Regions from separate parts of the Streptomyces sp. NPDC050164 genome, predicted to be linked through region 3. Evidence: predicted binding sites of a transcription regulator. Region 3 holds the regulator's gene; each other region holds the start of a gene.

What was found. Region 3 encodes HrcA, which represses chaperone genes, less so after heat shock. Its sites were predicted from a motif close to TTNGCACTCNGNNNNNCNGAGTGCNAA; they were not measured.
Region 1: groES (co-chaperone GroES) is a predicted target of HrcA. The motif match lies at 7,707-7,733, and genes of this name have one in related genera.
Region 2: groL (chaperonin GroEL) is a predicted target of HrcA. The motif match lies at 6,872-6,898, and genes of this name have one in related genera.

What each region holds. Positions count from the first base shown of each region.
Region 1 covers NZ_JBITJK010000001.1:109,601-119,573, forward strand. The annotation lists gene ACIBNA_RS00620 (endo-1,4-beta-xylanase) at 1-444, shown strand, start outside; gene ACIBNA_RS00625 (LCP family protein) at 529-1,572, shown strand; partial or broken gene ACIBNA_RS00630 (MFS transporter) at 1,699-2,550, shown strand; gene ACIBNA_RS00635 (YciI family protein) at 2,594-2,950, shown strand; gene ACIBNA_RS00640 (RNA polymerase sigma factor) at 2,998-4,308, shown strand; gene ACIBNA_RS00645 (methyltransferase domain-containing protein) at 4,319-5,482, opposite strand; gene ACIBNA_RS00650 (polysaccharide deacetylase family protein) at 5,952-6,875, shown strand; gene ACIBNA_RS00655 (polysaccharide deacetylase family protein) at 6,872-7,609, shown strand; gene groES (co-chaperone GroES) at 7,880-8,188, shown strand; gene groL (chaperonin GroEL) at 8,305-9,930, shown strand.
Region 2 covers NZ_JBITJK010000009.1:152,600-162,572, reverse strand. The annotation lists gene ACIBNA_RS16175 (ABC transporter substrate-binding protein) at 1-388, shown strand, start outside; gene ACIBNA_RS16170 (DUF3263 domain-containing protein) at 421-666, shown strand; gene otsB (trehalose-phosphatase) at 752-1,600, opposite strand; gene ACIBNA_RS16160 (trehalose-6-phosphate synthase) at 1,607-2,995, opposite strand; gene ACIBNA_RS16155 (glucosyl-3-phosphoglycerate synthase) at 3,069-4,013, opposite strand; SAM riboswitch class I at 4,169-4,323, shown strand; gene thrC (threonine synthase) at 4,342-5,628, shown strand; gene ACIBNA_RS16145 (ubiquitin-like small modifier protein 1) at 5,625-5,900, shown strand; gene ACIBNA_RS16140 (cold-shock protein) at 6,347-6,550, shown strand; gene groL (chaperonin GroEL) at 7,060-8,682, shown strand; gene ACIBNA_RS16130 (NADH:flavin oxidoreductase) at 8,825-9,973, shown strand, end outside.
Region 3 covers NZ_JBITJK010000002.1:29,024-38,996, forward strand. The annotation lists gene ACIBNA_RS02935 (S41 family peptidase) at 1-2,150, opposite strand, end outside; gene ACIBNA_RS02940 (hypothetical protein) at 2,196-2,753, opposite strand; gene ACIBNA_RS02945 (VOC family protein) at 2,865-3,257, opposite strand; gene ACIBNA_RS02950 (16S rRNA (uracil(1498)-N(3))-methyltransferase) at 3,275-4,015, opposite strand; gene ACIBNA_RS02955 (nitronate monooxygenase) at 4,012-5,088, opposite strand; gene dnaJ (molecular chaperone DnaJ) at 5,189-6,325, opposite strand; gene hrcA (heat-inducible transcriptional repressor HrcA) at 6,325-7,341, opposite strand; gene ACIBNA_RS02970 (MBL fold metallo-hydrolase) at 7,513-8,244, shown strand; gene ACIBNA_RS02975 (DUF3097 domain-containing protein) at 8,276-9,085, shown strand; gene hemW (radical SAM family heme chaperone HemW) at 9,221-9,973, opposite strand, start outside.

The DNA.
Region 1 (9,973 bases), on a different contig from region 3:
GTCTGGGGTTTCACCGACTCCGACTCCTGGATCCCGGACACCTTCCCCGGCCAGGGCGCGGCGACGCCGTACGACGAGAACTACCAGCCGAAACCGGCGTACCGCGCCATCGCGGAGGCCCTCGGCGGGACGACGACCCCGCCGCCCACGGGCGCCTGCTCGGCGACGTACGGCGTCACCAGTCAGTGGAGCACGGGCTACACGGGCCAGGTGCGGATCGCCTGCTCCGGGGCCTCGCTGTCGTCGTGGAAGGCGGACTGGACGTTCGCCGCCGGGCAGCGGATCGCGCAGGCCTGGAACGCGAACTGCACGCAGTCGGGGGCGGCCGTGAGTTGCACGAACGCCTCGTACAACGGGTCGGTGCCGGACGGCGGTTCGGTCACGTTCGGCTTCAACGGCTCGTGGAGCGGGAGCAACCCGGTGCCTGCGGTGACCCTGGGATGAGACCGGACCGGCAAGTCTGAGAATTTCCGAAGAAAATCGCCCTGGGGGTCCTGCTCGTAACAATTCGGACTTACGTTCCTGCCCGTGACGGGACGCGACGGGAACGGGGACGCGGGCAGAGCGGTGGGCCGGCGGTCGAGAGCGCTGCGGATCGCCGGCCTCGCCCTGGCGGGTGCGCTGGTGCTGGGCATCGGGGCGGCGGGCTGGGCCTACTGGCACCTCAACAACAACATCACCAGCGTCGACATCAACAACGCGCTGGGCGACAACCGCCCGCGGAAACCGGCGGTCGCACCGTCCCCTTCCGCGCCGGCCCCGCCCAGCGGGGCCCTCAACATCCTGGTCCTGGGCTCCGACTCGCGCAGCGGCGAGGAGAACCGGAGGCTCGGCGGCGGCGACAGCTCCGGTGCCCGCTCCGACACGGCGATGGTCGTCCACCTCGACGCCGGGCGCACCAGCGCGACGGTGGTGAGCATCCCGCGCGACACCCTGGTCACCCGCCCCTCCTGCCCGCGCCCGTCCGGCGGGTCGACGGCCGTCGCCTACGAGTCCATGTTCAACAGCGCCTACGCGGTGGGCGGTCCGGTCTGCGCGGTCAAGACGGCCGAGGCGGTCACCGGCGTCCGCATGGACCACTACATCGAGATCGACTTCTCCGGCTTCGCGAAGCTCGTCGACGCGCTCGGCGGCGTCATCGTCACCACGGAGAAGGACATCGCCGACGACGACAGCCATCTGCATCTCGAGGCGGGCACCCACCACCTGGACGGCACGCAGGCCCTCGCCCTGGCCCGCACCCGGCACGGCATAGGCGACGGCAGCGACCTGGGCCGCATAGGCCTCCAGCAGAAGCTGGTGAAGGCACTGCTGGAACAGATCGCCGCGCAGGACCTGCTCACCGACCCGGCGAAGCTGTACCGGGTCGCGGACGCGATGACCGCCGGCCTCACCACCGACACCGGCCTGGACTCCCTCGGCGAACTGACCCGGCTCGGGCAGAGCCTTGAGGGCCTGTCGGCGAGCACGGTGCGGACGGTGACGATGCCGGTGGTGCGGGCGCCGTCGGATCCCAACCGGGTGGTGGCCGAGGAGCCGGAGGCGAGGGAACTGTGGGAGTCGCTGCGCTGACGGTGTGCCGTGACGGCGTGCCCTACCGGTGTCCGAGCAGACCGTCCACCACGGCCGCCAGCTGTGCGGCCACGTCGTAGTCGCCGGTGATCTCCTCCCACTGCTCCGACAGGGCGGCGAGGCGCGGCAGTCGCCCTCACCTTCGGCGGGCTGCTCCTGCTCGGCGGGCGGCTCGCGGACGTGGCCGGGCGGCGCCGGGTGCTGGTGGCCGGGTTCGTCGTGTTCGGCGTGGCGAGCCTGCTCGGCGGACTCGCCCAGACGCCCGGGCAGTTGATCGCGGCACGTGCCGCGCAGGGCGTCGGGGCCGCCGCGCTCGCGCCCGTCGCGCTCGCCCTCATCACGGTCGACCACCCGCAAGGGGCGCCCCGTTCGCGCGCCTTGGGGCTGTGGGGGGCCGCGGGCGCGGCCGGCGGTGCGGTCGGTGTACTGGCCGGCGGAGTGCTCACCGACTGGACCGGCTGGCGGTCGGTGATGCTGGGCAACGTGCCCGTCGTGGCCGCCGCCCTCGCCGCCGTACGGCCCGCCGTGCCCGCCGACGACCGGCCCGCGGGCGGTCCGCGGCCCCGGCTGGACGCGGTCGGCGCGCTGCTCGCCACCGCCTGATGCCGGCCGGGCAGTTCGCCGCGTTCTACTTCACCTTCCCTCTACATGCAGCAGGTGCTCGGCTACGGGCCGACGGCCGCCGACAGCGCCTTCCTGCCGTTCTGCGTCGGTGTCGTGGCCGGCTCGGTGATCGCCACCCGTACGTTCGGCCGGGTCGGCCCCGGCGCCCTGCTGGTGGCGGGCGGGCTGCTCGGCGCCGCCGGGTTCACGGCGGCGTACTGGGTGTCGGCGGGACTGCTGGCGGTGGCGGCCGTGGCGGCCGGGCTGCTGTCCGGGAGAAGGCCGCTGCCTGCGGAAACGTCAGTCGGGAAAAAATCATCGAAGAAATCCGTGGCGGGTGTCGATCCGGACATCTCCCGATCGACGCAGGGGTGAGAGCGAGGAAAGGCCTCGCTCCGCAGAGCCCCGAGGAGTCACCATGCCGCGTTTTCTCACCCTGATCCGCATCGACGAGAAGAACGCCCCCGCCGAGGGCCCGAGCCCCGAACTCCAGGAGCGGATGGGCAAGCTCCTGGAGGAGATCACCAAGGCCGGGGTCATGCTCGACACGGCCGGGCTCACCCCGACCGCGGACGGCACCCGGGTGCACTGGGAGGACGGGAAGCTGTCCGTCACCGACGGGCCGTTCACCGAGTCCAAGGAGGTCATCGGCGGCTACTCGATCAGCCAGTGCAAGGACAAGGCCGAGGCGATCGAGTGGGCCAAGCGGTTCCTGTCCCTGCACGACGACTACTGGACGATCACCGCGGAGGTCCGGCAGATCGCCGAGGGCTGACCGGTTCGCCTTGGCGGGGAGGCGCCAGGGGTGTCTGATGGTGGGCTGTGACCCCGCAGCCCACCGCCGACCCGGGCGGTACCACCGCCGATCCGAGCGGTACCACCTCTGATCCGAGCGGCACCAACACCGCCATCGAGACAGTCTTCCGCATCGAGTCGCCCCGCATCATCGCCGGCGTCGCCCGGGTCGTCCGGGACGTCGGCATCGCCGAGGAACTCGCCCAGGACGCGCTGGTCGCCGCGCTGGAGCGGTGGCCGCGGGACGGGGTGCCCGACAACCCGGGCGCCTGGCTCATGGCCACCGCCCGCAACCGCGCCGTCGACCTGGTCCGCCGCCGCGAGAACTACGCCCGCAAGCTGGCGGAGATCGGCCGGGACCTGTCGACGGTGTCTGCCCCGGAGGAGCCCGCCGACCCGGACGACATCGACGACGACCTGCTCCGCCTGGTCTTCACCGCCTGCCACCCGGTCCTGTCCACCGAGGCCCGCACCGCCCTCACCCTGCGCATGCTGGGCGGCCTCACCACGGCCGAGATCGCCCGCGCCTTCCTGGTCCCGGAACCGACCATCGCCCAGCGCATCGTCCGCGCCAAACGCACCCTGGCGACGCGGAACATCGCCTTCGAGGTGCCCTACGGCCCCGACCGCGAGGCCCGCCTCGGCTCGGTCCTCGACGTCATCTACCTCGTCTTCAACGAGGGTTACGCCGCCACGGCCGGCGACGACTGGCTCCGCCCGTCCCTGTGCGAGGACGCCCTGCGCCTGGCCCGGGTGCTCTCGGCCCTCATGCCGAAGGAACCCGAGGTGCACGGCCTGACCGCGCTCCTGGAGCTCCAGGCGTCCCGCACGGCGGCCCGCACGGGCCCCTGCGGCGAACCCGTCCTCCTCAAGGACCAGAACCGCGCCCGGTGGAACCGCATGCTCATCGCCCGCGGCATCGCCGCGCTGGGCAGGGCCGAGGCCACCTCCTCCGGCGCTCCGGGCCCGTACCTCCTCCAGGCCGCCATCGCCGCCTGCCACGCGTACGCGTACACGTACGAGGAGACCGACTGGTCCCGCATCGCCACCCTGTACGGCCTGCTGGCCGCCCGCTCCCCGTCCCCGGTCGTGGAACTGAACCGCGCGGTGGCCGTCTCGATGGCCGAGGGCCCGGCCCCCGCCCTGGCCATCGTCGACTCCCTGCTGGCCGACCCCGCCCTGCGGGACTACCACCTGCTGCCCAGCGTGCGCGGCGACCTGCTGTCCCGCCTCGGCCGCACGGAGGAGGCCCGGGCGGAGTTCGAACGGGCGGCGTCGCTGACGCGCAACGAGCGTGAGAGGGAGCTGTTGTCGCGGCGGGCGGCGGAGCAGTCCTGACGGCTCCTGCCTAGGCGGGATGCCCGATGAGCATCGCCGGTGCCCCCGCGATGCGGGTCAGGAACACCGTGGCCGAGTGGGGCCCTTGGGGCTTGACCTTCCTGCGGAGCTCCTCCGGCTCGACCGCCGAGCCCCGCTTCTTCACCGTGAGGTTGCCGACCTGCCGCTCCCGCAGCAGGGCCTTCAGCTTCTTGACGTTGAAGGGGAGATGGTCGGTGATCTCGTAGGCGGTGGCGTACGGGGTCGGGCGCAGCGCGTCGGCCGTGACGTACGCGATGGTCGCGTCGAGCAGTCCGCCACCGACCTCGTCGGCCACCTCGGCGACCAGGTGGGCCCGGATGACGGCGCCGTCGGGCTCGTACAGGTAACGGCCGGGCGGGCGGACTGCCGGGTCGGGCAGGCCGCGGGAGAGCAGCGTGCGGGGGCCCGGCAGCAGGGTGGCCCGTACCGCGCCGGGCTCGGTGCCGAACCACAGCACCGCTTCCTTCACGTCGCCGCCGTCGGAGATCCACTCGGCCTCGGCGTCCTCCGGGACCGCCTCGTGCGGGATGCCGGGGGCGATCTTCAGCGCGGCGACGCGAGGGGCTCGGCGGGCGGCGGAGACCGCCCACGACAGGGGCGGCGAGTACGCCTCGGGGTCGAAGATCCGGCCCCGGCCGCCGCGCCTGGCCGGGTCGACGAACACGGCGTCGTACCCGGCCGTGTCCACCTCCGTGACATCCGCCTCCCGCACCTCGATCAGGCCGGCCAGCCCCAGCGCCTCGGCGTTCGCCCGCGCCGCCGCGGCCGTCGCCGGGTCCCGGTCGACGGCCAGGACCCGGATCCCGGCCCGGGCCAGCGCGATCGCGTCACCGCCGATGCCGCAGCACAGGTCGGCGACCGAGGTCACGCCCGACTCCGCGAGCCGCCGCGCCCGGTAGGCCGCCACACTCGCCCGGGTCGACTGCTCCACCCCGTTCGGCGTGAAGAACATCCGCCCCGCGTCCTCGGCCCCGAACTTCACCACCGCCCGCTGCCGCAGCCGCGCCTGGCCCAGCGCCGCCGACACCAGTTCGGCGGGGTGCTCGCGACGCAGCCGGGTCGCGACGGCCAGCTCCCGCGCCGGATCGGTGTCCCGCACCTCGTCGAGGAGGGCGTGGCCTTCGGGCGTGAGGAGGAGGGCGAGGTCGTTCACCGGATCATTGTCGGCCACGGGGCGGGGTGGGCGGTGGCGTGGTCTGGGCTGGGCCGCGGGCCGGTCGGGGTGTGGGGCGCGGGTCGGTCCGCGCCCGGGACCCGGATCGGTCTGGGCCCGGGACCCGGGTCGGTTTGGGGCCGAGCGGCGGGCGACGGGCTCCTGACTCCGCGCACGTCCGCCGCTCCGGCGGCTCCGGGCGCGCCGCCGGCTCCGGCATCCTGCGGCGCCGCCGGAACAGGGCGGCCGGCCCGGTGGTCCGTCGTGCGGAGGCCGGCCCGGGGCTGGGCGGCGGGCCGTGGTCCGTCTGTGTGCGCGCCGGAAGTGCGGCCCCGGTCCGGGTGGGCCGACGGTGGTCCGTCCGCGTGCCCGAGGAGTCGGACCATGTGTGGGCCAGTCGGTGGATGGTGCGCCGCCGGTCGCGGTGTCGAGGCCGATCCGGGAACGCCGGCTGCGAGGATCCCGCGTCATGCGAGCAGTCGTACAAAATGACAAAAGCCGGGCATCTGGCGGTGTGCGGATCGGCATCGCGGTGCTCGCCCTCGCAGCCATCGCCTCGGGCTGCGCGCAGGGCGACGGCGGCCGGATCACCCCGGCCGGCGGCCAGCAGCCCCTCGACGCGCCCCCGGCCCGCGCGCTCGACTCCTACGCCTCCAGGCTGCGCGCCGCGCACGCCGCCCGGATCGTCGCGACGCAGCGCTGGGGACTGAGAAGGGTCCCGCTGACCGCCCCGCCGGCCCCCGCGAAGAAGCCGAGGATCAGGACCCGCGAGGGCTTCGAGGTGGACGGCCACCGCAGCCTGAACCTGCCGCCCGTCTTCACCACGATCCCCACCCGGGACAAGGTCGTCTTCCTCACCATCGACGACGGCGCCGAGAAGGACCCGGCGTTCCTGCGGATGATGAGCGAGCTGGAGGTCCCCTACAGCGCCTTCCTCAGCGGCTACCTGATCAAGGACGACTACCGCTACTTCGAGAAGATGCAGGACACGGGTGTGGTCCTGAACAACCACACCCTCCGCCACCGCCATATGCCGGGCCTGTCCTACCGGGCGCAGAAGCGGGAGATCTGCGGCATGCAGCGCCTCATCGAGAGGCGCTACGGCAAGCTCCCGACCCTCTTCCGCCCGCCCTTCGGCAGTTACAACAGGGCGACCCTGCGCGCCGCCAAGGCCTGCGGCATCGAGTACGTCCCCCTCTGGAACGAGGAGGTCTTCGCCGACCGCTGGGAGTACCGCGAGTGGGACCGGAAACTGCACCCGGGCGACATCGTCCTCACCCACTTCCGCGGCCGCGGCCAGTGGCCGGGCACGATGCCCGACATGATCCGCCGCTTCCTGGACGAGGTCACGGCCGAGGGATACGCGGTGGGGCGGCTGGAGGACTACCTGTGAGGCGGCGGTCGCCGGCCGCCGTGGTGTGCGCGGCGGTGATCCTGCTGGCCGGCTGCGCCGGGGCCGCGCGGGAGCGGACGGGGACGGACGGCCGGGGCCAGTCGCCGGCGCACGCCTCGAGCGACGTCCGCGGGCCGGCCCGAGGCGGTCTCCCGCCCGTCGTGGACCACGTCCGCACCCGCGACCGGGTGGTCTTCCTGACCTACGACGACGGCGCCGAGCGCGACCCCCGCTTCGTCGGCCTCGTCCGCGAACGGCGGCTTCCGGTCAGCATGTTCCTCACGGACAGCGTCGTAGGGCCCGGCTACGGCCACTTCGCCCGCCTGCGCGCGGTCGGCGCGTCCATCCAGAACCACACCCTCGACCACCCCGCCCTGCGCGGTCTGCCCTATGCCGGCCAGCGCGCCGAGATCTGCGGCCAGCAGCACAAACTCCGCTCCCGCTTCGGCATCCGCCCCCGCCTCTTCCGCCCGCCCTACGGCACGTACGACACGACGACCCTGCGCGCGGCCGCCGACTGCGGCATCACGTCGGTCGTCCTCTGGCGGGCGTCCCTGGGCACCGACGGCGAACTGACGTACACCCGAGGCAGGCCCGGCCTGCGCCCCGGCGACATCATTTCGGTGCCGTCGGGCGAGCCGGCGTCCCTGACCCTGACGGAACGGACGGTGCGGCTGCTGCGGGAGATCGAGGGCAAGGGGCTGCGGGTGGGGCGGCTGGAGGACCACCTCTGACGTCCCGGTCGGCGGTTTCGTTCGGCCAGGAGGCCGACGCCGGACACCTGCACAAACGTACGGCGACCTCGGGACCTGGCCGACGCGCCGCCGGTAATTGGCACTCCGCTTGACCGAGTGCTAATCGCAGTCATAGTCTCGGCCTTGGCACTCCCCCCTGGAGAGTGCCAACACAGCGACGGGCAGGTCCGGCACCCGCGACGACGGATCCACCTGGTCGCCACCTCAGACAGTTAACCCCGTGAGATCTCCGAAGGGGGAGGTCGGATCGTGACGACCACCAGCTCCAAGGTTGCCATCAAGCCGCTCGAGGACCGCATCGTGGTCCAGCCGCTCGACGCCGAGCAGACCACCGCCTCTGGCCTGGTCATCCCGGACACCGCCAAGGAGAAGCCCCAGGAGGGCGTCGTCCTGGCCGTGGGCCCGGGCCGCTTCGAGGACGGCAACCGTCTTCCGCTCGACGTCTCCGTCGGCGATGTCGTGCTCTACAGCAAGTACGGCGGCACCGAGGTGAAGTACAACGGCGAGGAGTACCTCGTCCTCTCGGCCCGCGACGTGCTCGCGATCGTCGAGAAGTAATTCACCCCAAGCACATTGCTTTGAGCTGCGCCCCTGGCCCCCCGCGATCGATAAGAAGCCGGGCGCCCGGGGCGCAGTGCCGTTAACCCAGATTCCGGAAGAGGGCTCACGCTCCCATGGCGAAGATCCTGAAGTTCGACGAGGACGCCCGTCGCGCCCTCGAGCGCGGCGTCAACAAGCTTGCCGACACGGTCAAGGTGACGATCGGCCCCAAGGGCCGCAACGTCGTCATCGACAAGAAGTTCGGCGCCCCCACCATCACCAACGACGGTGTCACGATCGCCCGCGAGGTCGAGATCGAGGACCCGTACGAGAACCTCGGTGCCCAGCTGGTCAAGGAGGTGGCGACCAAGACCAACGACATCGCGGGTGACGGTACGACCACCGCGACCGTGCTCGCCCAGGCGCTCGTGCGCGAGGGCCTGAAGAACGTCGCCGCCGGTGCCTCCCCGGCCGCCCTGAAGAAGGGCATCGACGCCGCCGTCGCCGCGATCTCCGAGGACCTGCTGTCCTCCGCGCGCCCGATCGACGAGAAGTCCGACATCGCCGCCGTCGCCGGGCTGTCCGCCCAGGACAGCCAGGTCGGCGAGCTCATCGCCGAGGCGATGGACAAGGTCGGCAAGGACGGTGTCATCACCGTCGAGGAGTCCAACACCTTCGGTCTGGAGCTGGACTTCACCGAGGGCATGGCCTTCGACAAGGGCTACCTGTCGCCGTACTTCGTGACGGACCAGGAGCGCATGGAGGCCGTCCTGGACGACCCGTACATCCTCATCACGCAGGGCAAGATCTCCTCCATCGCGGACCTGCTGCCGCTGCTGGAGAAGGTCATCCAGTCCAACTCCTCCAAGCCGCTGCTGATCATCGCCGAGGACGTCGAGGGCGAGGCCCTTTCGACCCTGGTCGTGAACAAGATCCGCGGCACCTTCAACGCCGTCGCCGTCAAGGCCCCGGGCTTCGGCGACCGTCGCAAGGCGATGCTGCAGGACATGGCGGTCCTCACCGGCGCCACGGTCGTCTCCGAGGAGGTCGGCCTCAAGCTCGACCAGGTCGGCCTGGAGGTGCTGGGCTCCGCCCGCCGCGTCACGGTCACCAAGGACGACACGACCGTCGTGGACGGCGCCGGCAAGTCCGAGGACGTCCAGGGCCGCGTCGCCCAGATCAAGGCCGAGATCGAGAGCACCGACTCCGACTGGGACCGCGAGAAGCTCCAGGAGCGCCTCGCGAAGCTGGCCGGCGGCGTGTGCGTCATCCGCGTGGGTGCCGCCACCGAGGTCGAGCTCAAGGAGCGCAAGCACCGTCTGGAGGACGCCATCTCCGCGACCCGCGCCGCGGTCGAGGAGGGCATTGTCTCCGGTGGTGGCTCCGCCCTGGTGCACGCCGCCAAGGTACTCGAGGGCAGCCTCGGCAAGACCGGCGACGAGGCCACCGGCGTCGCGGTCGTCCGCCGCGCGGTCGTCGAGCCGCTGCGCTGGATCGCCGAGAACGCCGGCCTGGAGGGCTACGTCATCACCTCCAAGGTCGCCGAGCTCGACAAGGGCCAGGGCTTCAACGCCGCCACCGGCGAGTACGGCGACCTGATCAAGGCCGGCGTCATCGACCCGGTGAAGGTCACCCGCTCCGCCCTGGAGAACGCCGCCTCCATCGCCTCCCTCCTGCTCACGACCGAGACCCTGGTCGTCGAGAAGAAGGAAGAGGAGGAGCCGGCCGCCGCGGGCCACGGCCACAGCCACGCCCACTGAGGCACCGACCTCGCAGCAGAAGCCCCCGTCCCGCCTCGTGCGG
Region 2 (9,973 bases), on a different contig from region 3:
CAAGGAGGGGACGAGCAAGTCCACGCTCGGTGTCGCCGACTGGATGACGGCCTTCCGGAAGAACGGCCACCGCGACCAGGTCGGCGACTTCCTCGACTTCGTCTACAGCGAGAAGAACGTGCTGGCCTTCTCCCGCGAGTACGACCTGCTGCCGGTCACCAGCTCCGCGTCCGAGGCCATGGCCGCCTCCGAGCAGGACCGGCACCTCAAGCCGTTCCTGGAGGAGCTGACGGCCTCCGAGCTCTACCCGGTCGGCAAGACCTCCTGGGCCGACGTCAGCGCCCAGGTCAAGAAGCAGATCGGCAAGGCCGTCGCCCCCTCAGGCAGCCCCTCGGGCGTCCTGGGGCACCTCCAGGCGGCGGCGACCCGGGCGGAGAGCGCGGAGTAGCGCTGTCGGTGGCGGGCGTTACGGTGCCTGGCATGGACGAGGACACGGGTGAGGAGCGGCTCGGGCGCAGGGAGCGGGACATCCTCGCCCTCGAACGCCGCGGTTTTTCCGGGCCCGGTGCGAAGGAACGGGCCATACGGGAGGAGCTGGGCCTCGCCCCCGTGCGCTACTACCAGCTCCTCAACGCCCTGCTGGACGACCCCCGGGCCCTGTCCCACGACCCGGTGACGGTGAACCGGCTGCGGCGGATACGGCAGACGCGCCGGGCCGAACGCTGACGTGTGACGACGGCCCGGGGGAGCTCCCGCTGAGAACCCACCCCGGCCGGCCAGGCCCCGCGCACGCAGGCGGTCGCCGACGGGTTCAGCCGAGCCTGGCCGCCACCGTGTGCAGCAGGCGGACGACGCCTTCGGGGCCGTCCACCACCACGTCCGCCCGCTCCCTCAGCTCGGTCACCTCGTCGCTGCCGCTGCACACCAGCAGGCCCGGGGTGCCGTCCGCGCGGAGCTTGTCGACGGCCGAGTAGGCGGGCAGGTCGCCCAGGTCGTCGCCGGCGAAGAGGACGGACCCGGCACCGATCTCCCGGGCGAACCCGGCGAGGGCGACGCCCTTGTCCATGCCGGGCGGGCGCAGTTCGAGGACCATGCGGCCGGGCTCCACGACCAGGCCGTGGCGGCCGGCCAGGCCGGCGAGCGGTTCGCGCAGGGAGTCCAGCGCGGCCTGCGGATCGGAGGCCCGGCGGGTGTGCACGGCGACGGCCCGGCCCTTGTCCTCGATCCAGGTCCCCTGCGACGCGCCGAACCGTTCGAGGAGCTCGGCCAGCTCGGCGCGGACCGCGGCGACGCCGGGATGCGGCTCGGGGGCGCTGACCTCGCCGGTCCGGGCGTCCCAGCGCTCGGTGCCGTAGTGGCCGAGGACCACGAGGTGCTCCAGGCCCGGAACATCCGCGAAGCCGCCGTTGCGCACCGCGACCTCGGCCGGCCGGCCGGTGATCACCGCGACGGCGGCCACCTTCGGCGCGAGCGCGGCCAGCGCGGGGACGGCCCCCGGGTGAGCCCGGGCCTTGTCGGGGTCGGCCACGATCGGCGCGAGCGTCCCGTCGAAGTCGAGGCCGATCAGGGCCTTGCCCGGGTGGGTGAGGAGAGCGTCCAGACCTTCCCGTCCGGCTTTCGTGCTGGGCGCCGGCAGTGGGGAGTCCGTGGGACCGGTCATCGGCGATCAGCCCCTCAACGCGTCGAGCTGGTCAAGGAACCACTGGGCAGGCGGCAGCGCGGTCGCCGCCGCGGCCAGCCGCTTGCTGCGCTCGGCGCGTTCCTCCGGGCCCATCGAGAGCGCCTCGTGCAGGGCCGCCGCCGTGCCCGTCACGTCGTACGGGTTCACCACGATCGCGTCCTCGCCCAGCTCCTCGAACGCCCCGGCCTCCCGCGACAGCACCAGCGCGCAGCCCGAGTCGGAGATGACCGGGACCTCCTTGGCGACGAGGTTCATGCCGTCCCGGATGGGGTTGACGAGCGCCACGTCGGCCAGCCGGTACGCGGCCAGGGAGCGGGCGAAGTCGTCCTTGAGGTTGAGTACGACCGGAGTCCACCCCGGCGTCCCGAACTCGGCGTTGATCTCCTCCGAGACCCGCTGCACCTCGGCCGTGTAGTCCCGGTACACCGCGAGGTCCTGCCGCGACGGATACGCGAACGCCACGTGCACCACGTGCTCGCGCCACTCGGCGTGGGTCTCGAGGAGCCGACGGTAGGCCAGCAGGCCGCGCACGATGTTCTTCGACAGCTCGGTGCGGTCGACCCGGACGATGGTGCGGCGGCCCTCGCCGATCTCCTCCCGGAGCGCGGCCATCCGCTCCTCGACGTCCTGCTCGTGCGACCGCTTTCGCAGGAAGTCCGCGTCGGCCCCCAGCCCGTGCACGCCGATCCGCGTGCCGCCGAGCCCGCCGGCGAACTGCTCGGCGCACGCGGTGAACGCGTCCGCCCAGCGCTGCGTGAGGAAGCCCAGCCGGTCCGCGCCCAGCATGCCGCGCAGCACCTGCCCGGCCACGTCGTCCGGCAGCATCCGGAAGTACTCGGGCGGCGCCCACGGCGTGTGCGAGAAGTGGCCGATCCTCAGGTCCGGCCGCAGCTCGCGGAGCATGCCCGGCACCAGCGTCAGGTGGTAGTCCTGCACCACCACCGCCGCGCCCTGCGCCGCCTCCTCGGCCAGCGCCTCGGCGAACGCCCGGTTGTACGTCTCGTACGACGTCCACTGGCGCCGGAACTCCGTGTCGAAGACCGGCTCCAGCGGCGTCTGGTAGAGCATGTGGTGGACAAACCACAGCACCGAGTTCGCGATGCCGTTGTACGCGTCCGCGTGCACGTCGGCCGGGATGTCCAGCATCCGCACGCCGTCCTCGCCGACGCCCCGCCGGACCGCCTCGCGGTCGCCGTCGGACAGCGCCGAGCACACCCACAGCGCGTCCGCGTCCGAGCCGATCGCGGACAGCCCCGAGACCAGCCCGCCGCCGCCGCGCTTGGCGTTCAGCGAACCGTCCTCGCCCACCGCGTAAGAGACCGGGCCGCGGTTGGAGGCCACCAGCACCTGTGCAGCACCGTACGTTGAAGCCATAGCCCTCAACCTAGCCCGGCCCGGAAACGCTCAAACGTACGGACCTGACCCACCCGGCCGAAAACGACCCCGGTCAGGCCGCCCTCCGAGCCTGGTACTCGGCGATCTCCACCATCGGCGGACGCTCCTCGGTGTCCACGGAGTAGGTGCGCGGTTCGAAGCCGTCCCCGCCCCGCTCGAACTGCGTCAGGGACGGCCGGATCAGATGCCCGCGGGCCAGCCGCAGCTGGGCCGTGCGGTAGATCGCGGCGGCCATCCGGCCCAGCGCCTGCCCGTCCTGGTGCCGGTGCTTGCGCACGCCGATGTCCACCTGGGCGAGGGCGTCCAGGCCCACCAGGTGCAGGGCGTCGACCAGCATGCCGAGCTCGACGCCGTACCCGACGGGGAAGGGCAGCTGCTCCAGCAGCGAGCGGCGGGCCGCGTACTCGCCGCCGAGCGGCTGCACGAAGCCGGCCAGCTGCGGCCAGTGCATGTTGAGCACCGGGCGGGCCATCAGCTCCGTGACCCGGCCGCCCTGCCCGGTGGCGCCGCCGAGCGGACGGTCGTACATGCCCTTCACCAGGTCGATGTCCGGGTCGGTGAGCAGCGGGCCGACGATCCCGGAGACGAAGTCGGACGAGAAGTCCCTCAGGTCCGCGTCGACGAAGCAGACGATGTCCCCGCTGGTGACGAGGAGGGATCGCCACAGCACCTCGCCCTTGCCGGGCACGGCCGGGATTCGCGGCAGGATCTCGTCGCGGTGCACCACCCTCGCGCCCGCGGCGGCGGCCACCTCCGACGTTCGGTCGGTCGACCCCGAGTCGACGACGACCAGCTCGTCGACGAGCGGCACCTGCCGCATCAGGTCGTGGCGGATGACGGCGGCGATGTCGCCTACCGTCTCCTCCTCGTTGAGCGCGGGCAGCACGACACTGACCGTCCGGCCCGTGCGCTGCTTGGCGGCGAGGATCTGGTGGAGCGGGCGATCGGTCGCGGACCAGGAACGGGTGCTCAGCCAGCGCTCGACTTCTTCCAGCACCGTGGCGGCTCCTCTGCGTACTCTCGGCGGGACGGACTGTGAGCCATCTCGCGGTTCGGACGACTATCTCAACTGTCCTGGTCGTCGGTTACAGTCTTGAACAACGCGGATGACCATCGCATGTCCGGGGTCAACCGTCGTCAACAACCGAATACAGCTCATCCAGAGGGGCAGAGGGATACGGCCCGATGAAGCCCCGGCAACCCTCCAGCCGATACTCGTAGGTCACTGTCGACCGCTCCGCGAGGCTCCGGCTCGGGAAGGTGCCAAATCCGTCTCACGGCGAGATGCGTCGTGAGGAAGATGAGGAGAAAGGGCCTCGCCTCACATGGCTGTGCAGACTGTTGCAAGCACCACTGACTCCACCGTAGACCTCGGCCCCGCCGCCGCCCTGAGCTGCCGCGAGTGCGGTCACCGCGTACCCCTCGGCCCGGTCTTCGCCTGCGAGGAGTGTTTCGGCCCGCTGGAGATCGCCTACGACTTCTCGGCCTACGACACCGAGGAGCTCCGCAAGCGGATCGAGGCGGGCCCCGCGAACATCTGGCGCTACGCCCCGCTGCTGCCGGTCCCGGCCGACGTGGCGACCAAGCCGAACATCAACCCGGGCTGGACCCAGCTCGTCAAGGCCTACAACCTCGCCCGCGAGCTGGGCGTCGACGCCGGCAAGCTCTTCATCAAGGACGACTCCGGCAACCCGACGCACTCCTTCAAGGACCGTGTCGTCGCCCAGGCCCTGGAGGCCGCTCGCGCCTTCGGCTTCACCACGCTGTCCTGCTCCTCCACCGGCAACCTCGCCGGCGCCGTGGGTGCCGCGGCGGCCCGCGCCGGCTTCCGCTCCTGCGTGTTCATCCCGCACGACCTGGAACAGGGCAAGGTCGTCATGGCCGCGGTCTACGGCGGTGAGCTCGTCGGCATCCAGGGCAACTACGACGACGTGAACCGCTTCTGCTCGGAGCTGATCGGCGACCCGGCGGGCGAGGGCTGGGGCTTCGTCAACGTCAACCTGCGGCCGTACTACGCCGAGGGCTCCAAGACCCTCGCGTACGAGATCTGCGAGCAGCTCGGCTGGCAGCTGCCGGACCAGATCGTGGTGCCGATCGCCTCCGGCTCGCAGCTCACGAAGATCGACAAGGGTCTTCAGGAGCTGATCAAGCTCGGGCTGGTCGAGGACAAGCCGTACAAGATCTTCGGAGCGCAGGCCGAGGGCTGCTCGCCGGTGTCGACGGCCTACAAGGCCGGCCACGACGTCGTACGCCCCCAGAAGCCGGACACCATCGCCAAGTCGCTGGCGATCGGCAACCCGGCGGACGGCCCCTACGTGCTCGACATCGCGCGTCGCACGGGCGGGGCGGTGGAGGACGTGAACGACGAGCAGGTCGTCGACGCGATCAAGATCCTCGCCCGGACCGAGGGCATCTTCGCGGAGACCGCCGGTGGTGTGACCGTGGGCGTGGCGAAGAAGCTGGTCGAGAACGGGGTGCTCGACCCGTCGAAGACCACCGTCGTCCTGAACACCGGGGACGGCCTCAAGACCCTCGACGCGGTGGCCGGTACCGGCCTCACCGCCACCATCCGCCCGAACCTGGACTCCTTCCGAGAGGCTGGCCTCGCATGAGCGTGACCGTTCGCATCCCCACCATCCTGCGCACCTACACCGGCGGCCAGGCCGAGGTCGCCGCCGAGGGGGCGACCCTCGGCGAGGTCATCGCCGATCTGGAGAAGAACCACACCGGGATCGCCGCCCGGGTGCTGGACGACCAGGGCAAGCTGCGCCGGTTCGTCAACGTGTACGTCAACGACGACGACGTGCGGTTCGAGCAGGGCCTGGAGACGGCGACGCCGGACGGTGCCGGGGTGTCGATCATCCCGGCCGTCGCGGGTGGCTAACCGGTCGACCGGCTTGATTATTACCTTCGGTAACGGCGGTTACTGAGAGTTCATCGAATTGCCCCCTCCGTGAGAGAAGCGGAGGGGGTAATTCTGTGTGATTGAGCGCGGTACAGTTGGGGAACGCAGCGCCGATCTTCTGATCGGGAGCCCTGAATTCCTGCCGCGCGCCCGACAAGATGTAGCCAAAGTGTGTGTGCCTTTCGCGGCTTTTGTTCCTTTTGTGTAGCCCGACTTGCCCTGAAGTCGGGCGAATTCTCCCTACATTCCGGACCCTGCGCGTCCAGAATTCTCGTCCGATTGACCTGTTGCAGAGGGCAGTTGGACAGATACATTCAGCCGCGGTCGACGCGTTCCGGCGCACGCCCCCAACCGTGGGGGGTGAGGTCTGACCCGGGTCCGCGAAGTGTGGATCTGTGCAAGGGCCAGTAATAGGGGAGTTAGGCATGGCTCAGGGCACCGTCAAGTGGTTCAACGCGGAGAAGGGGTACGGCTTCATCGCGGTCGACGGTGGTGCGGATGTTTTCGTCCACTACAGTGCGATCCAGATGGACGGCTACCGCACCCTGGAAGAGGGCCAGCGGGTCGAGTTCGAGATCTCGCAGGGCCAGAAGGGGCCGCAGGCCGACATGGTTCGCGTCTCTGCCTGAACGCGCACCACGACCAAGCGCAAGCGACCGGTCTTCTCTGAAGGGCCCGCACCCCCCGGGTGCGGGCCCTTCGGCCTGTTCGGGGACCGGGTGCAGGGGGCGCGAGTTCGCGCCCGGACGGCTCGCGCCGGCATCGCGGCCGCCGTGGGCCGTCGGTGCAGGCGTTTCCGGCCGGCTCGCATCGGCCTCGCCGCCGTGGTGGGCCGTGGCCAGGCCTTTCCCGGCCCGCCCGATCCGCCGTGGCGCTGCCCGAGGCCTGTGGCCGAGCCGGGTGCGCCCGTTCGCCGGGGGCTGAGCGCCCCGCCCGAACCTCGGGAGCCGCTTGCACTCGCCATGCCCGAGTGCTAATCATTGCGTTAGCACTCTGAAGGTGAGAGTGACAACGTAAGGACCGGGTCGGTGAGGCCCGCAGGCCGGGTGGGAAGGAACCACGAGGCAGGCGAGCCGTCCGTCGCGGGCGCGGGCGCGGTCCGAAGTAATCACCCCCAGTCCTGGAGGGACCACTTCACATGGCCAAGATCATCGCGTTCGACGAGGAGGCGCGGCGCGGCCTCGAGCGCGGCATGAACCAGCTCGCGGACGCCGTGAAGGTGACGCTCGGCCCCAAGGGCCGCAACGTCGTCCTCGAGAAGAAGTGGGGCGCGCCCACGATCACCAACGACGGCGTCTCCATCGCCAAGGAGATCGAGCTCGAGGACCCGTACGAGAAGATCGGCGCCGAGCTGGTCAAGGAAGTCGCCAAGAAGACGGACGACGTCGCCGGTGACGGTACGACCACCGCGACCGTCCTCGCCCAGGCCCTGGTCAAGGAAGGCCTGCGCAACGTAGCCGCCGGCGCCAACCCGATGGCCCTCAAGCGCGGTATCGAGAAGGCCGTCGAGGCCGTCTCCGCCGCCCTGCTGGAGCAGGCGAAGGACGTCGAGACCAAGGAGCAGATCGCCTCCACGGCCTCCATCTCCGCCGCCGACACCCAGATCGGCGAGCTCATCGCCGAGGCCATGGACAAGGTCGGCAAGGAAGGCGTCATCACCGTCGAGGAGTCCCAGACCTTCGGTCTGGAGCTGGAGCTCACCGAGGGTATGCGCTTCGACAAGGGCTACATCTCGGCGTACTTCGCCACCGACATGGAGCGTATGGAGGCCGTCCTCGACGACCCGTACATCCTGATCGCGAACTCCAAGATCTCCAACGTCAAGGACCTGCTCCCGCTCCTGGAGAAGGTCATGCAGTCGGGCAAGCCGCTGCTGATCATCGCCGAGGACGTCGAGGGCGAGGCCCTGTCGACCCTGGTCGTCAACAAGATCCGTGGCACCTTCAAGTCCGTCGCCGTCAAGGCTCCGGGCTTCGGTGACCGTCGCAAGGCGATGCTCCAGGACATCGGCATCCTCACCGGCGGCGAGGTGATCTCCGAGGAGGTCGGCCTCAAGCTGGAGAACGCCACGATCGACCTCCTGGGCAAGGCCCGCAAGGTCGTCATCACCAAGGACGAGACCACCATCGTCGACGGTGCCGGCTCGGCCGAGCAGGTCCAGGGCCGGGTCAACCAGATCCGCGCCGAGATCGAGAACAGCGACTCGGACTACGACCGCGAGAAGCTCCAGGAGCGCCTGGCGAAGCTGGCCGGCGGCGTGGCCGTCATCAAGGCCGGTGCCGCCACCGAGGTGGAGCTCAAGGAGCGCAAGCACCGCATCGAGGACGCCGTCCGCAACGCCAAGGCGGCCGTCGAGGAGGGCATCGTCGCCGGTGGTGGCGTGGCCCTGCTGCAGGCCTCCCAGGTCTTCGAGAAGCTGGAGCTGGAGGGTGACGAGGCGACCGGCGCCAACGCCGTGAAGCTCGCCCTGGAGGCCCCGCTGAAGCAGATCGCCGTCAACGGTGGTCTCGAGGGCGGCGTCGTCGTGGAGAAGGTCCGCAACCTCACCGTCGGCCACGGCCTGAACGCCGCGACCGGTGAGTACGTCGACATGATCGCCGAGGGCATCATCGACCCGGCGAAGGTGACCCGTTCCGCTCTGCAGAACGCCGCCTCCATCGCCGCGCTGTTCCTCACCACCGAGGCCGTCATCGCCGACAAGCCGGAGAAGAACGCCGCGCCCGCCGGCGGCGGCATGCCGGGCGGTGACATGGACTTCTGATCGACCTGGTCGATCAACGTCCTTGCCGAGGGCGGCACTTCCTGTTCCGACAGGGAGTGCCGCCCTCGGGCGTGTCCGGGATCACAATGCGGCTGGGATGGCCTGGGCGGGGCCGGATGGTTGAAACGTACGTCCTATGCGTATGCACATACTGTCCGGTATCCGAAGGGGAGCCTCCCACGTGACCTCCGCCGCCTCCCGTGCCGCCGAAATCCTGTCCCGGCCCGTCTCGCTGGGCGGCCTGACCGTCCCGAACCGGATCGCGATGGCGCCGATGACCCGCATGTTCTCCCCGGGCGGCGTACCCGGCGAGGACGTCATCTCGTACTACTCCCGCCGCGCCGCCGCCGGTGTCGGACTGATCGTCACCGAGGGCACCTACGTCGGCCACGAGTCGGCCGGTCAGAGCGACCGCGTGCCGCGGTTCCACGGCGAGGAGCAGCTCGCGGGCTGGGCGAAGGTCGCCGAGGCGGTGCACGCCGCGGGCGGCACGATCGTGCCGCAGCTGTGGCACATCGGCATGGTCCGCAACCAGGGCGAGCCGCCGGTCGCGGACGCCCCGGCCGTCGGCCCCTCCGGCCTGCGCATCGGCGCCGCCGAGCCCACCGGCAAGGCCATGACCCAGGCCGACATCGACGCCGTCATCGGCGCGTTCGCCGAGGCCGCGGCCGCCGCCGAGCGCATCGGCTTCGACGGCGTGGAGATCCACGGAGCCCACGGCTACCTGCTCGACCAGTTCCTCTGGGACGGCACCAACCGCCGTACCGACGCCTACGGCGGCGACCCGGTCGCCCGTGCCAAGTTCTCGGCGGAGATCGTCGCGGCCGTCCGCGAGACCGTCTCCGCCGACTTCCCCGTCATCTTCCGCTACTCGCAGTGGAAGCAGGACGCCTACGACGCCCGCCTCGCCGAGACGCCCGAGGAGCTGGAGGCCATCCTGACCCCGCTCGCCGCGGCCGGTGTCGACGCCTTCCACGCCTCCACCCGCCGCTACTGGGTCCCCGAGTTCGACGACTCCGACCTGAACCTGGCCGGCTGGACCAAGAAGCTCACCGGCAAGCCCGCCATCACCGTCGGCTCGGTCGGCCTGAACGGCGACTTCCTCAAAGTCTTCCAGGGCGAGGGCGCCGAGGTCGGCGACCTCGACAACCTCCTGGACCGCTTCGAGCGCGACGAGTTCGACCTGGTCGCCGTCGGCCGCGCGCTGCTGCAGGACCCGCAGTGGGCGCGGAAGGTCCTGTCCGGCAGCTTGGACGAGCTGGCGCCGTACGACCCGGCAGCGCTTAAGACG
Region 3 (9,973 bases):
AGCCGGTCGACGACCGGACGGTAGCGGTCGAGGACGCCGGCCCAGTCGACGCCGCTCATGTCCGGCCGCCAGAAGTGGTCCCGCATGATGCGGCCGTTCTCGTCGAACATCTGCCGCCACTCGGCGGCCGGGTCGACGAACTGGCGTACGCGGCCCAGGTCGACGGTGATGTTGGTGTCGCTGTCGTCGTCGTTCGAGGCGCGCCGGTCGCTGGGGACGACCTTCAGCCGCCCGTCGGTCCACAGCAGCACTCGCTTGCCGTCGCCGCTGACCTCGAAGTGGTCGGCGTCGACGGCGAGATGCTCGACCCGCTGCTGGGCGAGGTCGTACCGCTCCAGCTCGGACTTGGGGTCGGGGTCGTCCGGGGTGGCCCGGGACGCGCCGAGCACACCGGCGACCGGGTGGCGCAGCCACAGGACACCGTCCTTGGCGGCGCGCAGGTTGGAGTAGCGGGCGGCCTCGACCGGGAAGGGCACGATGCGGTCGGCGAGGCCTTCGAGGTCGATGCGCGTGGTGGGGGTGCCCTCGCTGTCGGGGGTCTCCTCCCGGTCGGGCGTCTCGAAGGACCGGCCGTGCCGCTGCGGCCCGAACGGGGAGGGCGTGGTGGCCGCGAGCGTGATCAGATGCGGCCGGGCGCCCTCCACGAAGGCCAGGTCGAAGACGTGCTCGTCGTAGACCGGGTCGAAGGAGCGGGTCGACAGGAACGCGAGGTGCTTGCCGTCCGTCGTGAACGCCGGCGCGTAGTCCTGGAAGCGCAGCGGGGTCGCCTCGGTGACCGACAGGTCCGTGGTGTTGGCGAGCTTCAGCTGGCACAGGGGCCGCGGGCCGGGGTGGGACCAGGCGAGCCAGGAGGAGTCGGGCGAGAAGACGAGCCCGGACACATCACCGTCCTCGCTGCGGTCGACCTCCCGCACTTCACCCGTCTCCCTCTCGACGAGCAGCAGGCGCCCGTCGTGGGAGGCCACGGCCGCACGGCTGCCGTCCGGTGCCATGGCGAGGTCCAGCACCCTGCCGAGCTGCCCGGCGGCGAGCCGGCGCGGTGTCACACCCGGGGCGAGGCCGGTGGCGGGCGCGAACTCCAGGGCGTCGTCGCCCTCAGCGTCCGTCACCCACACCACCCACTCCTCGCCGTCCGCGCGGAACGCCCGCGGCAGCCGGGCCCGCACCCCGGGCGTCGCGGCCAGGGCGCGGGCCGGGCCGGAGCGGTGGGTGACCCAGTGGACGCAGCCGCGTACGGACACGGCGCTGCCGCGCGCGGTGTGGTCCGGGGACGCCGACCCGAACCAGCGGGAGGCGTTCACCGGGAACGGCTGGAGATCGACGCGCTGTCCGCCGAGCCGCACGTCCAGCCGCCGCGGCTCGGCCCCGTCCAGATCATCGAGCACCCACAGCTCACCGGCGCTGGAGTAGACGACACGGGTGCCGTCGGTCGCGGCATGCCGGGCGTAGAAGCCGTCGAGCGGGGTGTGCCGACGCAGGTCGGACCCGTCGGCGAGGGAGGAGTACAGCGCGCCGGTGCCGTCGTGGTCGGACAGGAAGGCGATCCGGTCCCCCGCCCACAGCGGGTACTCGATGTTCCCGTCGAGTTCCTCGTGCAGCCGGACGAACTCCCCGTCGCCGTCCCGGTCGATCCACAACTTGCCCGCCGTACCGCCCCGATACCGCTTCCACCAGGCGGCCTCGCGCCCCATCGGCGCGGACAGGAGGAGGACACTCGGCCCGTAGGCGATGTCACCGACCGGCCCGTGCGGCAGGGTGGTGGCCGGGCCACCGTCGAGCGGCACGGCACGCGCCCAGGTGCGGCGCAGACTCGCCTGCCCCTGGGAGCTGATCGCGAGTACCTTGCCGTCCGGGGTCCAGCCACGCACCTGGGTCTTCAGACTGCCCCAGTACGTCAGGCGCTTGGCGGGGCCGCCGTCGACCGGGGCGACGTGCACCTCGGGGGCGCCGTCGCGGGTCGAGGTCCAGGCGACGGTGGTGCCGTCGGGCGAGATACGAGGGAGGGTCACCGGCACGTTGTCGGCGCTGACCCGCCAGGCCCGTCCGCCGTCGAGAGGAGCGAGCCACACGTCGTCCTCGGCGGTGAAGGCGACCAGGTCACCGTGCACGTGGGGGAACCGGAGGTAAGCAGGCGATGCGGACTGTGTCACCCGATCACCCTATGCAGGGAGGACGTCGTGCGGACAGGGTTCGGATCACTTCCCCTCGACGGGGCGGCAGTCCGGGTACCGATCGCACCAGATGGTCTGTGTGACGGTAACGGTGACGGTGGGTCCGGGCTGCCCGTTCGAGGGCCCACCGCCCACGGGCGGCGGGCTGGTGGCGTTGCAGTTACCGAGCCCGTCGACCTCGAACCACACCTTGCCGTCCACCTTGGCGGTGATGTTCCCGCGCACGCAAGCGCCGTCCACGGCGTGGGTGACCTTGCCGTCGACCGTGATGTCCTTCCCGTCCTCCGTCTCACCCTCACAGTCGACGGTGGCGACGGTCTTCTCACTCGCCGAGGGCGACGGCTTCCCGCCCTGGCCGTTGTCCCCGTAGGAGGCGGTGCACGTCAGCCACCGCACGCCCGCCTTCTGCCGGTTGAGCTCCTTGGTCACAGTCTCGTCGGTGGTGTACGCGACGGACGCGGAGCTGATCCCGGCACCGGGTTCACACGCGACGGCCCCACCCACGGCAACTACCGCGAATGTCGCCGCGACCGCCACCCTACGACTGCGCGGCCTTCGCCAAATCCTCCTCAAAGCCCCCATGGAGGGCAGCCTGCCACCGTCGGGGGCGGGGCGGTAGAGCGCAAATGGCCACGCGGCGTTAATGCGGTGGCGGGGCGTTGCGCAGCCCGGCGTATGCACCCAGACAAGCCGTCAGCCGCGTAGCAGCAGCCACTCCTGCAGCTCGACCAAGTTGCCCTCGGGGTCCTTGAGGTGGGCGACGCGCAGGCGGTCGGTCACGGGCACCGGCCCGTGCAGGATCGTGGCGCCGCGCAGAGTGATCTCCTCGCAGTACGCGTCCAGGGCATCGACACGCAGGACGACCAGGGAGCGGTGGCCGTTCGCCGTGTCGCCCAGCTCGTCCAGCATCTCGGCCATCATCGGGCGGTCCTGCAACGCGATCCCCGCGGATCCCACCGTGGGGCTGAACTTCTCGTACGGCCCGTCCACCGCCCCCGACTGCGGCTTGAGGCCGAGGACCTCGCCGTAGAAGTGGTAGCAGGCGGCGAAGTCGGTCACGAGCAGTCGTACCTGTGCGAGTTCCACGGTGCCTCCGAGAAAGGTCAGGTCCAGCGGCCGGTGCGAGCCAGGAGCACGGCCACGGCCGCGGTCCCGGCAGTCGATGTGCGCAGCACACTGCGCCCGAGGCGATACGCCTTGGCCCCCGCTTGTGCGAACAGCGCCAACTCCTCCGGCGCCACGCCCCCTTCGGGCCCCACCACCAGCACGATCTCACCGGACGACGGCAGTTCGGCCGTCGCCAGCGGCTCGTCCCCGCTCTCGTGCAGCACGGCGGCGAAGTCGGCACCGGCCAGGAGCGCCGCGACCTGCTTGGTCGTCGCCACCTCCGCGACCTGCGGGAAGCGCACCCGGCGGGACTGCTTGCCCGCCTCCCGGGCCGTCGCCCGCCACTTGCCCAGCGCCTTCAGCCCCCGGTCGCCCTTCCACTGCGTGATGCAACGCGCCGCCGCCCACGGCACGATCGCGTCGACGCCGACCTCGGTCATCGTCTCGACGGCCAGCTCCCCGCGGTCCCCCTTGGGCAGTGCCTGGACGACGGTCACCCGGGGCTGCTCCGGCGGCTCCTCGGTCACCGGGTCCAGCCGGACGATCAGCCGGTCCTTGCCCTCGGTGTCGAGCACGACACCGTCCGCCCACCGCCCGGCCCCGTCCGTGAGGACGACGTCCTCACCGGGCCGCAGCCGCTTCACGGAGACGGCGTGCCGTCCCTCCGGACCGTCGAGGACACAGCGGCCGCCCCCGCCCGCGTCGAAGTGCTCGACCACGAACACCGGAGCTGTCATCGGACTCCGCCTCCGCCCGACAGCGCGGTCAGCGCCGCGGCGAGTTCACCGGCCAGCACCTCCATCAGCTGCCCGGCGGGCAGCTCCCGCGCCATCCGGTGCCCCTGTCCGGCCCACAGCGCCATGCCCTGCGCGTCCCCCGCCTTGGCGGCGGCCTGGCGCAGCGGCGAGGTGAGGTGGTGGATCTCGGGATAGGCGGCGGGCGCGTACGGGCCGTGCTCGCGCAGGAAGCGGTTGACCAGGCCGCGCGCCGGGCGCCCGGAGAAGGCCCGGGTCAACTCCGTGCGCACGAACAGGGGGTTGGTCAGCGCCTGCTTGTGCACGGCGTTCGCCCCCGACTCGGCGGTGGCGAGGAACGCGGTGCCGAGCTGGGCCGCGCTCGCGCCCGCCGCGAGGACCGCGGCGATCTGGCCGCCGCGCATGATGCCGCCGGCGGCGATGATCGGGATGCTCACGGCCTCCCGGATCTGGGCGACCAGCGACAGCAGCCCGATGCCGGAACCGTCCGTCTCGGGGATGTCCCGGTGCGTGCCCTGGTGGCCGCCGGCCTCGACGCCCTGCGCGATGACCGCGTCCGCGCCCGCCCGCTCGACGGCCCGGGCCTCGTCGGGGGTGGTCGCGGTGACCAGGACGAAGGTGCCGACCCGGTGCAGGGCGTCGACGACCTCCCGGGTCGGCGTGCCGAAGTGGAACGACACCGCCGGCACGGGGTTGTCGCGCAGCACCGCGAGCTTGGTCTCGTAGCCGTCGTCCCGGCCGCTGTCGGGGTCGCCGAGCTCGGCCTCGTACCAGGAGGCCTCGCCGGCCAGCTGGTGGGCGTAGACGTCGATGGCCGCGGGGTCGGCGTACTCCGGCTGCGGCATGAAGAGGTTCACTCCGAAGGGCCTGCTGGTGAGGCTGCGGAGCTGCTTGATCTCCTGGTACATCCCGTCGGCGGTTTTGTACCCGGCGGCGAGGAACCCGAGTCCGCCCGCCTCGCACACGGCGGCGGCCAGCTTCGGTACGGAGACGCCGCCCGCCATGGGGGCCTGCACGATCGGGTGAGGGAAGAGATCGGTCAGCGCGGAGGACATGACCGCATGTTGTCACGTCCTCCGAACAACCCCGAAACCGGCCTGCCGTGTGGCATAGACCAGAGGAAAAGCCACCCACCGGCCCCCGGGGGAGCCGACGTCAGCGCCCGTTGAACGCATCCTTCAACCGCGAGAACAACCCCTGCTGCCCGGGTTGGAACTGCCCCTGAGGCCGCTCCTCGCCGCGCAGCTTGGCCAGCTCGCGCAGCAGGCGCTCCTGCTCGACGTCCAGCTTGCTCGGGGTCTGGACCTCGACGTGGACGATGAGGTCGCCGCGTCCGCCGCCGCGCAGGTGCGTGACACCACGGCCGTGCAGCGGGATCGACTGGCCGGACTGGGTGCCGGGCCGGATGTCGACCTCCTCCAGGCCGTCCAGCGTCTCCAACGGCACCTTCGTGCCGAGGGCGGCCGCCGTCATCGGGAGCGTGACCGTGCAGTGCAGGTCGTCGCCGCGCCGCTGGAACTGCGAGTGGGGCAGTTCGTGGATCTCGACGTACAGGTCGCCCGCGGGGCCGCCGCCTGGCCCGACCTCGCCCTCGCCGGCGAGCTGGATGCGCGTGCCGTTGTCGACACCGGCGGGGATCTTCACGGTCAGCGTGCGGCGGGAGCGGACGCGGCCGTCGCCGGCACACTCCGGGCAGGGGGTCGGGACGACCGTGCCGAAGCCCTGGCACTGCGGGCAGGGCCGCGAGGTCATGACCTGACCGAGGAAGGACCGCGTGACCTGGGACACCTCACCGCGGCCGCGGCACATGTCACACGTCTGGGCGGAGGTCCCCGGCGCCGCGCCCTCACCGTTACAGGTGTTGCAGACGACCGCCGTGTCGACCTGGATGTCCTTCGTCGTACCGAAGGCCGCCTCGTCGAGCTCTATCTCGATGCGGATCATGGCGTCCTGGCCGCGGCGGGTGCGCGAGCGCGGACCGCGCTGCGACGCCGTGCCGAAGAACGCGTCCATGATGTCGGAGAAGTTCCCGAAGCCGCCGGCCCCGAAGCCGCCCGCGCCACCGCCTCCGGCCTGCGAGAGCGGGTCGCCGCCGAGGTCGTAGACCTGCTTCTTCTGCGGGTCCGACAGCACCTCGTAGGCGGCGTTGATCTCCTTGAACCGCTCCTGGGTCTTCGGATCGGGGTTGACGTCCGGGTGCAGCTCGCGCGCGAGCCGCCGGAAGGCCTTCTTGATCTCTTCCTGCGACGCGTCGCGGCGCACGCCGAGTACGGCGTAGTAGTCCGTGGCCACTACGACTCCGCCAGGATCTGTCCGACGTACCGTGCCACTGCGCGTACCGCTCCCATCGTTCCCGGGTAGTCCATGCGGGTCGGTCCGACCACGCCGAGCTTGGCGACAGCCTCGCCGCCCGAACCGTAGCCGACCGACACGACGGACGTGGAGTTGAGTCCTTCATGGGCGTTCTCATGACCGATACGTACGGTCACGCCCGGATCCTTCGCCTCGCCGAGCAGCTTGAGGAGCACGACCTGCTCCTCCAGCGCCTCCAGCACCGGCCGGATCGTGAGGGGGAAGTCATGCCCGAAGCGGGTCAGATTGGCGGTGCCGCCGATCATCAGCCGCTCCTCGTTCTCCTCGACGAGTGTCTCCAGGAGAGTGGAGAGCACCGTGGAGACCGTACCCCGGTCCTCGTGCTCGAACGCCTCCGGCAGATCTTCCACCAGACTCGGCACATCCGTGAAACGGCGGTTCGCGACACGGCTGTTGAGCCGCGCGCGCAGATCCGCCAGCGAGGCCTCGCCGAAGGGCGCCGGGCAGTCGACCACGCGCTGCTCGACCCGCCCGGTGTCCGTGATCAGCACGAGCATCACGCGCGCGGGCGCGAGGGAGAGCAATTCCACATGCCGCACGGTCGAGCGGGTCAGCGACGGGTACTGCACGACGGCGACCTGTCGCGTGAGCTGCGCGAGCAGCCGCACCGTACGTGCCACGACGTCGTCGAGGTCGACGGCGCCCTCGAGGAAGTTCTGGATCGCGCGCCGCTCGGGCGCGGTCATCGGCTTGACGCCGGCCAGCTTGTCCACGAACAGCCGGTAGCCCTTGTCGGTGGGGATGCGCCCGGCGCTGGTGTGCGGCTGGGCGATGTACCCCTCGTCCTCGAGGGCCGCCATGTCGTTGCGGACGGTGGCCGGGGAGACGCCGAGGTTGTGCCGCTCGGTGAGGGCCTTGGAGCCCACCGGCTCCTCGGTGCCGACGTAGTCCTGGACGATGGCGCGCAGCACCTGAAGCCTGCGTTCACTGAGCATTCGCGCACACCTCCAGAAGTCGTCCGCCTGGTGTCCTGCCTGTCGTGCCTGGCACTCTGCGCGTGCGAGTGCCAGCATTCCCCGCCCAGTGTACGGCTGCGGGGTACACCCCCGGCAAGGCTGGTCGCGTGCTGTCGTGCCCCGGACGGGGGTCACCGCTAGCGTCGCCGTATGACGGTGACTTGGGAAGAGCTCGGGTGGGAGCGGGTGTCCGGCGGGGTGGGGCGGTGCCGGCTTCCGGTGTGGGACTGCACGGCGGGGCTGGTCGCCGGTGAGGGCGCGGTACTCATGATCGACGCGGGGTCGAGCCCGGCCGAGGGCGCGCGGTTGCGCGAGCAGGCGCGGTCGCTCACCGGTCACCGTGTGACGCATCTCGCGCTGACCCATCCCCACTTCGACCATGTCTTCGGGGCGGCGGCGTTCACGGACGCGGAGGTCTTCGGCGCGGTGGGCGTGGACGCGGTGCTGACGCGCGTACGGGACCGCGAGGAGCTGCGGGCGGACGCGGTGCGCAACGGCCTCGCGGAGATCACCGCGCAGGAGTCGGCGGACCGGCTGGTCCCACCCCGCCACCTGGTCTCCGGCGAGTGGACCCTCGACCTGGGCGGCGGGCGCCAGGTGCTGCTGGCGAACGTGGGCCCCGGGCACACCGCGCACGATCTGGCGGTGCTGGTGCCGGGTGATCCGGAGGTGGTGTTCTGCGGCGATCTGGTCGAGGAGTCCGGCGAGCCGCAGGCGGGCCCCGACGCCATGCCGTCGCACTGGCCGGCCGCCCTGGACCGGCTGCTCGACCTGGGCGGGCGGGACGCACTGTATGTGCCCGGTCACGGAGCGGTGGTGGACGCGGCGTTCGTCCGCACCCAGCGGGACTCGCTGGCGGCACGTTTCGGCGTGTCTCCGTGACCGCCCGCCGGCTTTCCCTATCGTCATTCGAATGCGCCAGTACTCGCCCGATCTGACCCCGCCGTGGAAGAAGCCGCAGCAGCCGGTGCCCGAGGTTCCGGCGGAGCCGGGTCTGGTCGTCGAGGAGGCCGGGACCGGCTTCCGCGGCGCGGTGATCCGCTGCGAGGCGGGCACGGTGACCCTGGAGGACCGCTTCGGCAAGCACCGGGTGTTCCCCATGGAGCCGCGCGGCTTCCTCCTGGAGGGCAGGGCCGTGACGCTGGTCCGCCCCTCGCACGCCGGCCCCGCACGCCCCACCCGCACGGCCTCCGGTTCGGTGGCCGTCCCCGGCGCCCGCGCACGCGTGGCCCGCGCCGGGCGCATCTACGTCGAGGGCCGGCACGACGCCGAGCTGGTCGAGAAGGTCTGGGGCGACGACCTGCGCATCGAGGGCGTGGTCGTGGAGTACCTGGAGGGCGTCGACGACCTGCCGTCCATCGTCGAGTCCTTCGCCCCCGGCCCCGACGCCCGCCTCGGCGTCCTGGTGGACCACCTGGTGCCGGGCAGCAAGGAGTGGCGCATCGCCGAGTCGGTGACGAGCGACCACGCCCTGGTCGTCGGCCACCCCTACATCGACATCTGGGAGGCGGTGAAACCGTCGTCCCTGGGCATCGAGGCGTGGCCTCGGGTCCCTCGCGGCCAGGACTGGAAGACGGGGGTGTGCAGGGCACTGGGCTGGCCGGAGAACACGGGGGCGGCCTGGCAGCGGATCCTGTCGGGCGTACGGACGTACAAGGACCTGGAGCCGGAGCTTCTGGGCAGGGTCGAGGAACTGATCGACTTCGTGACGACGCCGGCGTAGCTGCCGAGCCGCTGAGCGCTCAGCTGCTGAGCTGCGGGCAATCGTGCCGCCAAGGGCGGCACCCGTCCCAAAGAAGCGGCACCCCGCTACGCCGGGCTGCGCACCCACCCGGCCGCAGCGCCAACGCCGAGCACCTCAGTCCACGAGGTCCCGAACCACCGCATCCGCCAGCAACCGCCCCCGCAGAGTGAGCACAGCCCGCCCCGATTCGTACGGCTCTTCCCGCAGAAGCCCGTCCGACAGCGCCCGCCGCGAAGCCGCAAGCCCCTCCTCCCGCAGCAACGACAACGGCACACCTTCCCGAAGTCGCAGCTCCAGCAGAATCCGCTCGACCCGCCGGTCCTCCTCCGACAGCACCTCACGCCCGGCCCCAGGCGACCGCCCCGCCGCCAGCGCCCCCGCATACGCCCCGGGATGCTTCACGTTCCACCACCGCACCCCGCCCACATGACTGTGCGCGCCTGGCCCGGCCCCCCACCAGTCGGCCCCCCGCCAGTACAGCTCGTTGTGCAGGCACCGCCCCGCCTTGGAGGTCGCCCAGTTCGACACCTCGTACCACTCGAAGCCCGCGCCCGAGAGGATCTCGTCCGCGATCAGGTACCGGTCGGCATGCACATCGTCGTCGGTCATCGGCACCTCACCCCGGCGGATCCGACGTGCCAGCTGCGTCCCCTCCTCGACGATCAGGGCGTACGCGCTGACATGGTCCGGCCCGGCCCCCAGCACCGCGTCCAGCGACGCCCGCCAGTCGTCGTCGGACTCCCCCGGCGTGCCGTAGATCAGGTCGAGATTCACATGCTCGAACCCGGCCGCACGAGCCTCGGCCACACACGCCTCCGGCCGCCCCGGCGTGTGCGTGCGGTCCAGCACCTTCAGCACATGCTGCCG